DNA from 2 places in the Mesorhizobium sp. M1338 genome. Region 2 is predicted to be linked to the other one. Evidence: predicted binding sites of a transcription regulator. Region 2 holds the regulator's gene; the other holds the start of a gene.
The links. Region 2 encodes PhoB, which activates phosphate uptake and scavenging genes when phosphate is short. Its sites were predicted from a motif close to TGTCATNNANCTGTCAT; they were not measured.

Region 1 (3,413 bases), on a different contig from region 2:
CGGACTGTGATCCTGTTGCCTGTCACGTCGACCTCTTTGACATGGCTCGCGCTATTGTCGTTCTTACCTCTGTTGGCTCCCGACTGGCCGGCATTGCCACTGTTGCCATTCCCGCTGCTGCTGTTGCCGCCATTGCCGCCACCGCTGTTGCCGCCGTTTCCACCGCCGCTGTTGCCACCGCCATTGCCACCCTTTTCTGCCTGTGCGCTGGCGGCGTAAATCCCGGGAACGGAGCCGTCGAAGGCAATCTGATAGGGAGCGATGGTCAACGCCAGCGCAGCCGCGGATTTGAGCGCAAGCCGGCAACAACGGGTCGTGAGCGATCTGTGCATCCTGATCTCCGTCGATTGAGCCCGGCCCGCCCACTCTCAAACGCTGCAGTTGCAACCAACATCGCCGAAAGACGTGGTGCCCGGAAGCGACCTCCGACCGTTGCGGTTGTCTCCTAGGACTTTTGGAAGCGCAAGGTTGGACTAAAGTCCTACACATGTGCTAATAGGTGCCGTATGAACGGCGGCGCGACCGCCGATGGCCATCGGGAAACTGGCTTTCCCGATGCCTGGCGGCGGCAGACGCCGGACATCAAGTCACCTCCGCCGGGGGCGGCGGAGGTGACTTGTGAAGCCGGGCCGCTGCCTGCTGGCCTTGCCTCACAATGCCTGGAGGCGACTGAAATCGCGCGCCGTCGCCGGACGTTCGATGATCGTGCGGCCGAGGGCATCCTTCATCTCGAAACGATCATTCTCGATCTCTTCCGTGGTGCCATCGGGATGCTCGACCTTGATCTTGTCGCCGTCCACCTCGACCTTGTCGCCAGTGGCCGCATTGACATGATGACCGGCTCCGCCGTTGTCGGATCCGGAATTGTCGGTTCCGCCATGGTCGTTGCCGGCGCCATCGCCGCCGCCGCCGGGCCCGGAATTGCCGCTGTTTCCGCTGGCACTTCCACCGCTTCCACCACCGCTGCCATCATGTCCGCCATCCTTGGCATGCGCGGCCGCGGCAACGATGCCAGAAGCGGAGCCATGGAAGGCGGGTTGATAGGGGACGACGGCCAGCGCCAATGCCGATGTCGCTCTCAGAGTCAGCCGGCGATAGCGGGTGGGGATCGATCCGCGCATCCCGGTCCTCCTCTTCATCAGGCCGATGCCGAAATTGGCAAGCGGCCGACCATTGCCGGCATAGCGGCTTTGGCATAGGGGGCCTACGACCGATGCCGCGCCAACAGGGACCTTTGCTTGGCCTGATCGGGGACCTTGGTCCCCACATTGCGCCGTTGCGAAAGGGGTCGGCTGCCGAGATCGTGGAACGCGGTTGAAAGCGGCCTGAGCTGTCACGAAAATGTGATCGACCGGATATAAGGGGTTAAACAGGCAACACGCTCCAGCCATCCCCCAAAGCCAGAGGCAAGCCCCAAATGACCGAACATCGCTCCCCCGACGCCCGATTCCGCACCAGCCTGCTCGAGGAAAACGACGGCCCGGCCACCAACCTCACCGACAACCGCACCATGGGCGAGGTCATCGCCGCGCGGTTCTCGCGCCGTGGCTTCCTCAAGGGCTCGCTGGCCGTCTCGGCCATCGCCGCCACCGTCAGCCCACTGGCGCTTATCAGCGCCGACGAAGCCCGGGCTGCGGAAGGCTCGGCCTTCGCGTTCGACGAGTTGGAGGCCGGCATCGACGACAAGCACCATGTCGCGCCCGGCTACGACGCCGATGTGCTGTTGCGCTGGGGCGATCCGCTGTTTGCCGATTCGCCGGAGTTCGACCCGGCGAAACAGTCGGCGCAGGCTCAGGCGAAGCAGTTCGGCTACAACAACGACTATGTCGGCTACATCGCCATCGACGGTTCGGCCGAACATGGCCTGCTGGTCGTCAACCACGAATACACCAACCCGCATCTCATGTTCCCGGGCATCGTCAAGATCGTCGAAAAGGATGGCAAGAAGTCGGCCGAAGTCGCACCGCTCTCGAAGGAGCAGGTCGATGTCGAGATGGCTGCCCATGGCGGCACCATCGTCGAGATCCGCAAGGTCTCGGGCAAATGGCAGGTGGTGCGCGACGGAAAGCTCAACCGCCGCATCACCTCCAACACCGAAATGGCGTTGTCCGGTCCGGTCGCCGGCCACGACCGCGTCAAGACCAATGCCGACCCGTCCGGCGCCAAGGTTTTCGGCACGCTCAACAATTGCGCCGGCGGCGTCACGCCCTGGGGCAGCTATGTGATGGCCGAGGAGAACATCCACGGCTATTTCTCCGGCGACCTGCCGGAGGGCCACAAGGAGGCCGCCAACTACAAGCGCCTGGGCATTCCCGAAGGCGCGTATGAATGGGCCGCGCATTACGATCGTTTCGACCTCGCCAAGGAGCCCAATGAGGCCAACCGCTTCGGATGGATCGTCGAGGTCGATGTCAACGACCCGACCTCGACGCCGAGGAAGCGCACCGCCATGGGCCGCTTCAAGCACGAGGGCGCCGAATCGATCGTCGCCAAGGACGGCCGCGTCGTCTTCTATCTCGGCGACGACGAGCGCTTCGATTATGTCTACAAATTCGTCACCAAGGCGGCGTTCAATCCGAACGACCATGCCGCCAACAAGGACCTTCTCGACGACGGCACGCTGCATGTCGCGAAGTTCGCCGACGACGGTTCGGTCGAATGGCTGCCGATCGTCTTCGGCCAGGGGCCGCTGACGACCGAAAACGGCTTTGCCAGCCAGGCCGACGTGCTGATCGAAACACGCCGCGCCGCCGACCTGCTCGGCGCCACCAAGATGGACCGCCCCGAAGACATCCAGCCCAATGCCGTCAACGGCAAGGTCTATGTCATGCTGACCAACAATTCGAAGCGCAAGGCAGACCAGGTCGATGCCGCCAACCCGCGCGCCGAAAACGCCTTCGGCCACATCATCGAAATATCGGAGGATGGCGGCGATTTCGCCGCTGCCAAGGGCAAGTGGGAAGTGCTGCTGAAATGCGGCGATCCCACCGTGGCCGATGTCGGCGCCACCTTCTCGACGGCGACGACGGCCAATGGCTGGTTCGGCATGCCCGACAATTGCGCGGTCGATTCGGCCGGTCGCCTGTGGGTGGCCACCGACGGCCAGGGCCCGAAAGCCACCGGCCGCACCGACGGCCTGTGGGCGGTGGACACCGAAGGGTCGGCGCGGGCGACCTCGAAACTGTTCTTCCGCGTGCCGATCGGCGCCGAAATGTGCGGTCCGCTGTTCGCACCGGACGATCAGACCGCCTTCGTCGCCGTCCAGCATCCGGGCGATGGCGGCGAGGACTGGGAGCCGTTCGGCCGCCCATCCTACTACGAGGACCTGTCGACGCGCTGGCCCGACTTCAAGCCCGACATGCCGGTGCGGCCGGCGGTGGTCGCCATCACCAAACAGGGTGGCGGCAAGATCG
Region 2 (3,413 bases):
GAATGGCAGCAACTGGCCTGGACCGGCGCACTTATCATCACATTGACGGTTCTCGCGCTCAGCATCGTTGCGCGCAGCCTGACCGGACGCAGAGAGGACAAATGAGCCAGATGTTGTCTCCAGACATGACGATCGCCGCCGAGGCCACCGCCAAGGCCAAGATCGAGGTCAAGAACCTCAACTTCTACTACGGCCAATCGAAGGCGCTGAAGGACATCACGCTGTCCTTGCCGGAGCGCAGCGTCACCGCCTTCATCGGGCCTTCGGGCTGCGGGAAGTCGACGCTGCTGCGCGTCTTCAACCGCATCTATGAGCTTTATCCCAGGCAGACGGCCGACGGTCAGGTGCTGCTCGACGGCCAGAACGTTCTTGACCGCTCGCAGGACCTCAACCTGCTGCGCACCAAGATCGGCATGGTGTTCCAGAAGCCGACGCCATTTCCGATGTCGATCTATGAAAACATCGCTTTCGGCATCAGGCTCTACGAGAAGCTGAGCAAATCCGAGATGGACGGCCGCGTCGAGCAGGCGCTGAAGCGCGCGGCACTCTGGACCGAGGTCAAGGACAAGCTCGACGCCAGCGGCCTCAGCCTCTCAGGCGGCCAGCAGCAGCGGCTCTGCATCGCCCGTACCGTGGCGGTGAAGCCGGAAGTCATCCTGCTCGACGAGCCCGCCTCGGCGCTCGATCCGCTGTCGACCGCCAAGATCGAGGAGCTGATCGACGAGTTGCAAGCCGACTACACGATCGTCATCGTCACCCACAACATGCAGCAGGCGGCGCGCGTGTCGAAGCAGACGGCCTTCATGTATCTGGGCGAGCTGGTCGAGTTCGACCGCACCGAGAAGATCTTCACGTCGCCCCGCGAGAAGCGCACGCAGGACTACATCACCGGCCGCTTCGGCTGAGCTCAGGCATACGAGGAACAGGATCATGAGCGAACACACAGTCGCTTCTTTCGACGAGGATCTCGGTCAGATCAGCAAGCTCATCAGCGACATGGGCGATCTCGCCAGCTCGATGGTCGGCGGTGCGACCAAGGCGCTGTTGAATTCCGACAACGCCTTGGCACAGCGCGTCGTCTCCGACGACGCGATCATGGACGCGCGCCAGCGGGAGCTCGACGACCGCGCCATCACGCTGATCGCCAAGCGGCAGCCGATGGCCGACGATCTGCGCCATGTCGTCGGTTCGATCCGCATGGCCGGCGATCTCGAACGCATCGGCGACCTTGCCAAGAACATCGCCAAGCGCGTCGGCACTGTCGGCCTCAGCGTTACGCCGCGCGACCTTTCGCACTCGATCGATGGAATGGCACAACTGGTGCTGATCCAGGTGCAGGGCGTCATCGAGGAATATGCGGCGCGTGACGCCGCCGCGCTGGCGAAACTGCGTGCCGACGACGAACGCATCGACGTCAAATACACCTCCGTGTTCCGCGAACTTCTCACCTATATGATGGAAGACCCGCGCAACATCACCGCGTGCACGCATCTTTTGTTCTGCGCCAAGAATCTCGAGCGCATCGGCGACCACGTCACCAACATCGCGGAAAATGCCTATTATGTTTTGACCGGCACGCAGCTGCCGGCCAATCGTCCGAAGCAGGACGAGACGACAATGTCCGCGCCGGCGGCATGACGACAGGGGTGACCAGCCGATGATCGCGCCACGCATCATGGTGGTGGAGGACGAGGAGCCGCTAGGCGTGCTGCTCCGTTATAATCTGGAGTCCGAGGGCTATCAGGTCGAGGTGGTGACGCGCGGCGACGAGGCCGAGATCCGGCTGCAGGAGAACGTGCCTGACCTTCTGGTGCTCGACTGGATGGTGCCGGCGGTTTCCGGCATCGAACTCTGCCGACGCCTGCGAATGCGCCCCGAGACCGAGCGGCTGCCGATCATCATGCTGACCGCGCGCGGCGAGGAGAGCGACCGCGTGCGCGGCCTCTCGACCGGCGCCGACGACTATCTGGTCAAGCCTTTCTCGACGCCGGAGTTCATGGCCAGGGTCAAGGCGCTGCTGCGCCGTGCCAAGCCGGAAGTGCTGTCCAGCGTGCTGAAGGTCGGCGACATCGTGCTCGATCGAGAATCGCATCGGGTCTATCGCAAGAAGAGCGAGATCCGGCTCGGGCCGACCGAATTCCGCCTGCTCGAATTCATGATGCGCCATCCCGGCCGCGTGTTCTCGCGCAGCCAGCTGCTCGACAATGTCTGGGGTGAGACGATCTACATCGACGAACGCACGGTGGACGTGCATGTCGGCCGGCTGCGCAAGGCGGTCAACAACGGCCGCATGCCCGACGTCATCCGCACCATTCGAGGTGCAGGCTACGCGATCAGGGAAGATTAATTCCCATCCCATCCCGATAAATCGGAACCCAGGTTCAAGCTCGGTCAGCAGGCGGTCGCCAACGGCCGCGAAGGGTGGAATGTTGCATTCGTCTCATCGGTGGAGAACGAGCATGTGGCGCCCAGGAGCGGTCATCCCATCAGTTTTCGAATGACCGCATTTGGGCCAAGGCGACAGGCGGCTTCTGGCATCCAAAAAGCGATGGCGGACATTCAAGCAGGCGGGATTGAAATCTTTAACCGACCCTTCGCGGTCGTTGCCCGGTCGCAGCGAAACGTCCGCAGCGGAGTGAGCCATGCTGGAATTGATTGTGCGTGGCTAACTGGTCGGTCACTTCACAACTCGATTGCTCTGCGATCTCTCAAACTGCTGTTGTGTCCGGCTGGCCGCGGGAAGAACGGTTCGCGATTAGTCGGTCATAATCGCCATTTTGCCCGTAAAACTCTGCCCTCCAAATCGTGCTCCTTCTAGCGAGGATTGAACTAATGCATTTATCTATATCCGTCAAAGCACGCGACTTTCACATAAATATAGAATTTTATTAAAATTATATTTTTGACGGAGGACGGATTCCTTCTCTTTATTCAGTGTATGTGCGCCGAATGGTCAATATTATCTCGGATCGGATGACGATTCCCTGGAACTATTTCATCCGTTGCAACGTTGCTTGGGAAGCAGTCGCTGGGACTCGTATCGAATGATTTCACCAGGTCGGATACCATGAGGAAGGATTTCTGATGAGCACCGTCGTAAACGCCAAAGGCATCCCTCTTCCCTACACCGGCGCTTCCACTCATTGGTTCTCGGCCACTGGGTCTGGACCGGAACTGCATGGCACCTCCGGCAACGACTCCTTCTGGGGAGACACCGGCGTCAAGGTCACGATCTACGGTGGCGCCGGCGACGACTACTATCACCTCTATTCCACCAACAATAAGGTGGTCGAGGATCCTGGGGCAGGAATCGACACGATCGACACATGGATGAGCTACAAGCTCCCCGACAATTTCGAGAACCTCGTCGTTACCGGCGCCAATCGATATGCGTTCGGAAATGCGTTGGACAA

Region 1: the regulator PhoB is predicted to act here: its motif matches at 1,332-1,348, upstream of NKH19_RS25595 (PhoX family protein).

The regions. Positions count from the first base shown of each region.
Region 1 covers NZ_JAMYLL010000040.1:7,895-11,307, reverse strand. Annotated here, with positions in the region: gene NKH19_RS25605 (hypothetical protein) at 1-269, opposite strand, end outside; gene NKH19_RS25600 (hypothetical protein) at 651-1,121, opposite strand; gene NKH19_RS25595 (PhoX family protein) at 1,418-3,413, shown strand, end outside.
Region 2 covers NZ_JAMYLL010000003.1:33,457-36,869, reverse strand. Annotated here, with positions in the region: gene pstA (phosphate ABC transporter permease PstA) at 1-105, shown strand, start outside; gene pstB (phosphate ABC transporter ATP-binding protein PstB) at 102-905, shown strand; gene phoU (phosphate signaling complex protein PhoU) at 931-1,638, shown strand; gene phoB (phosphate regulon transcriptional regulator PhoB) at 1,658-2,347, shown strand; gene eglC (endo-1,3-1,4-beta-glycanase EglC) at 3,085-3,413, shown strand, end outside.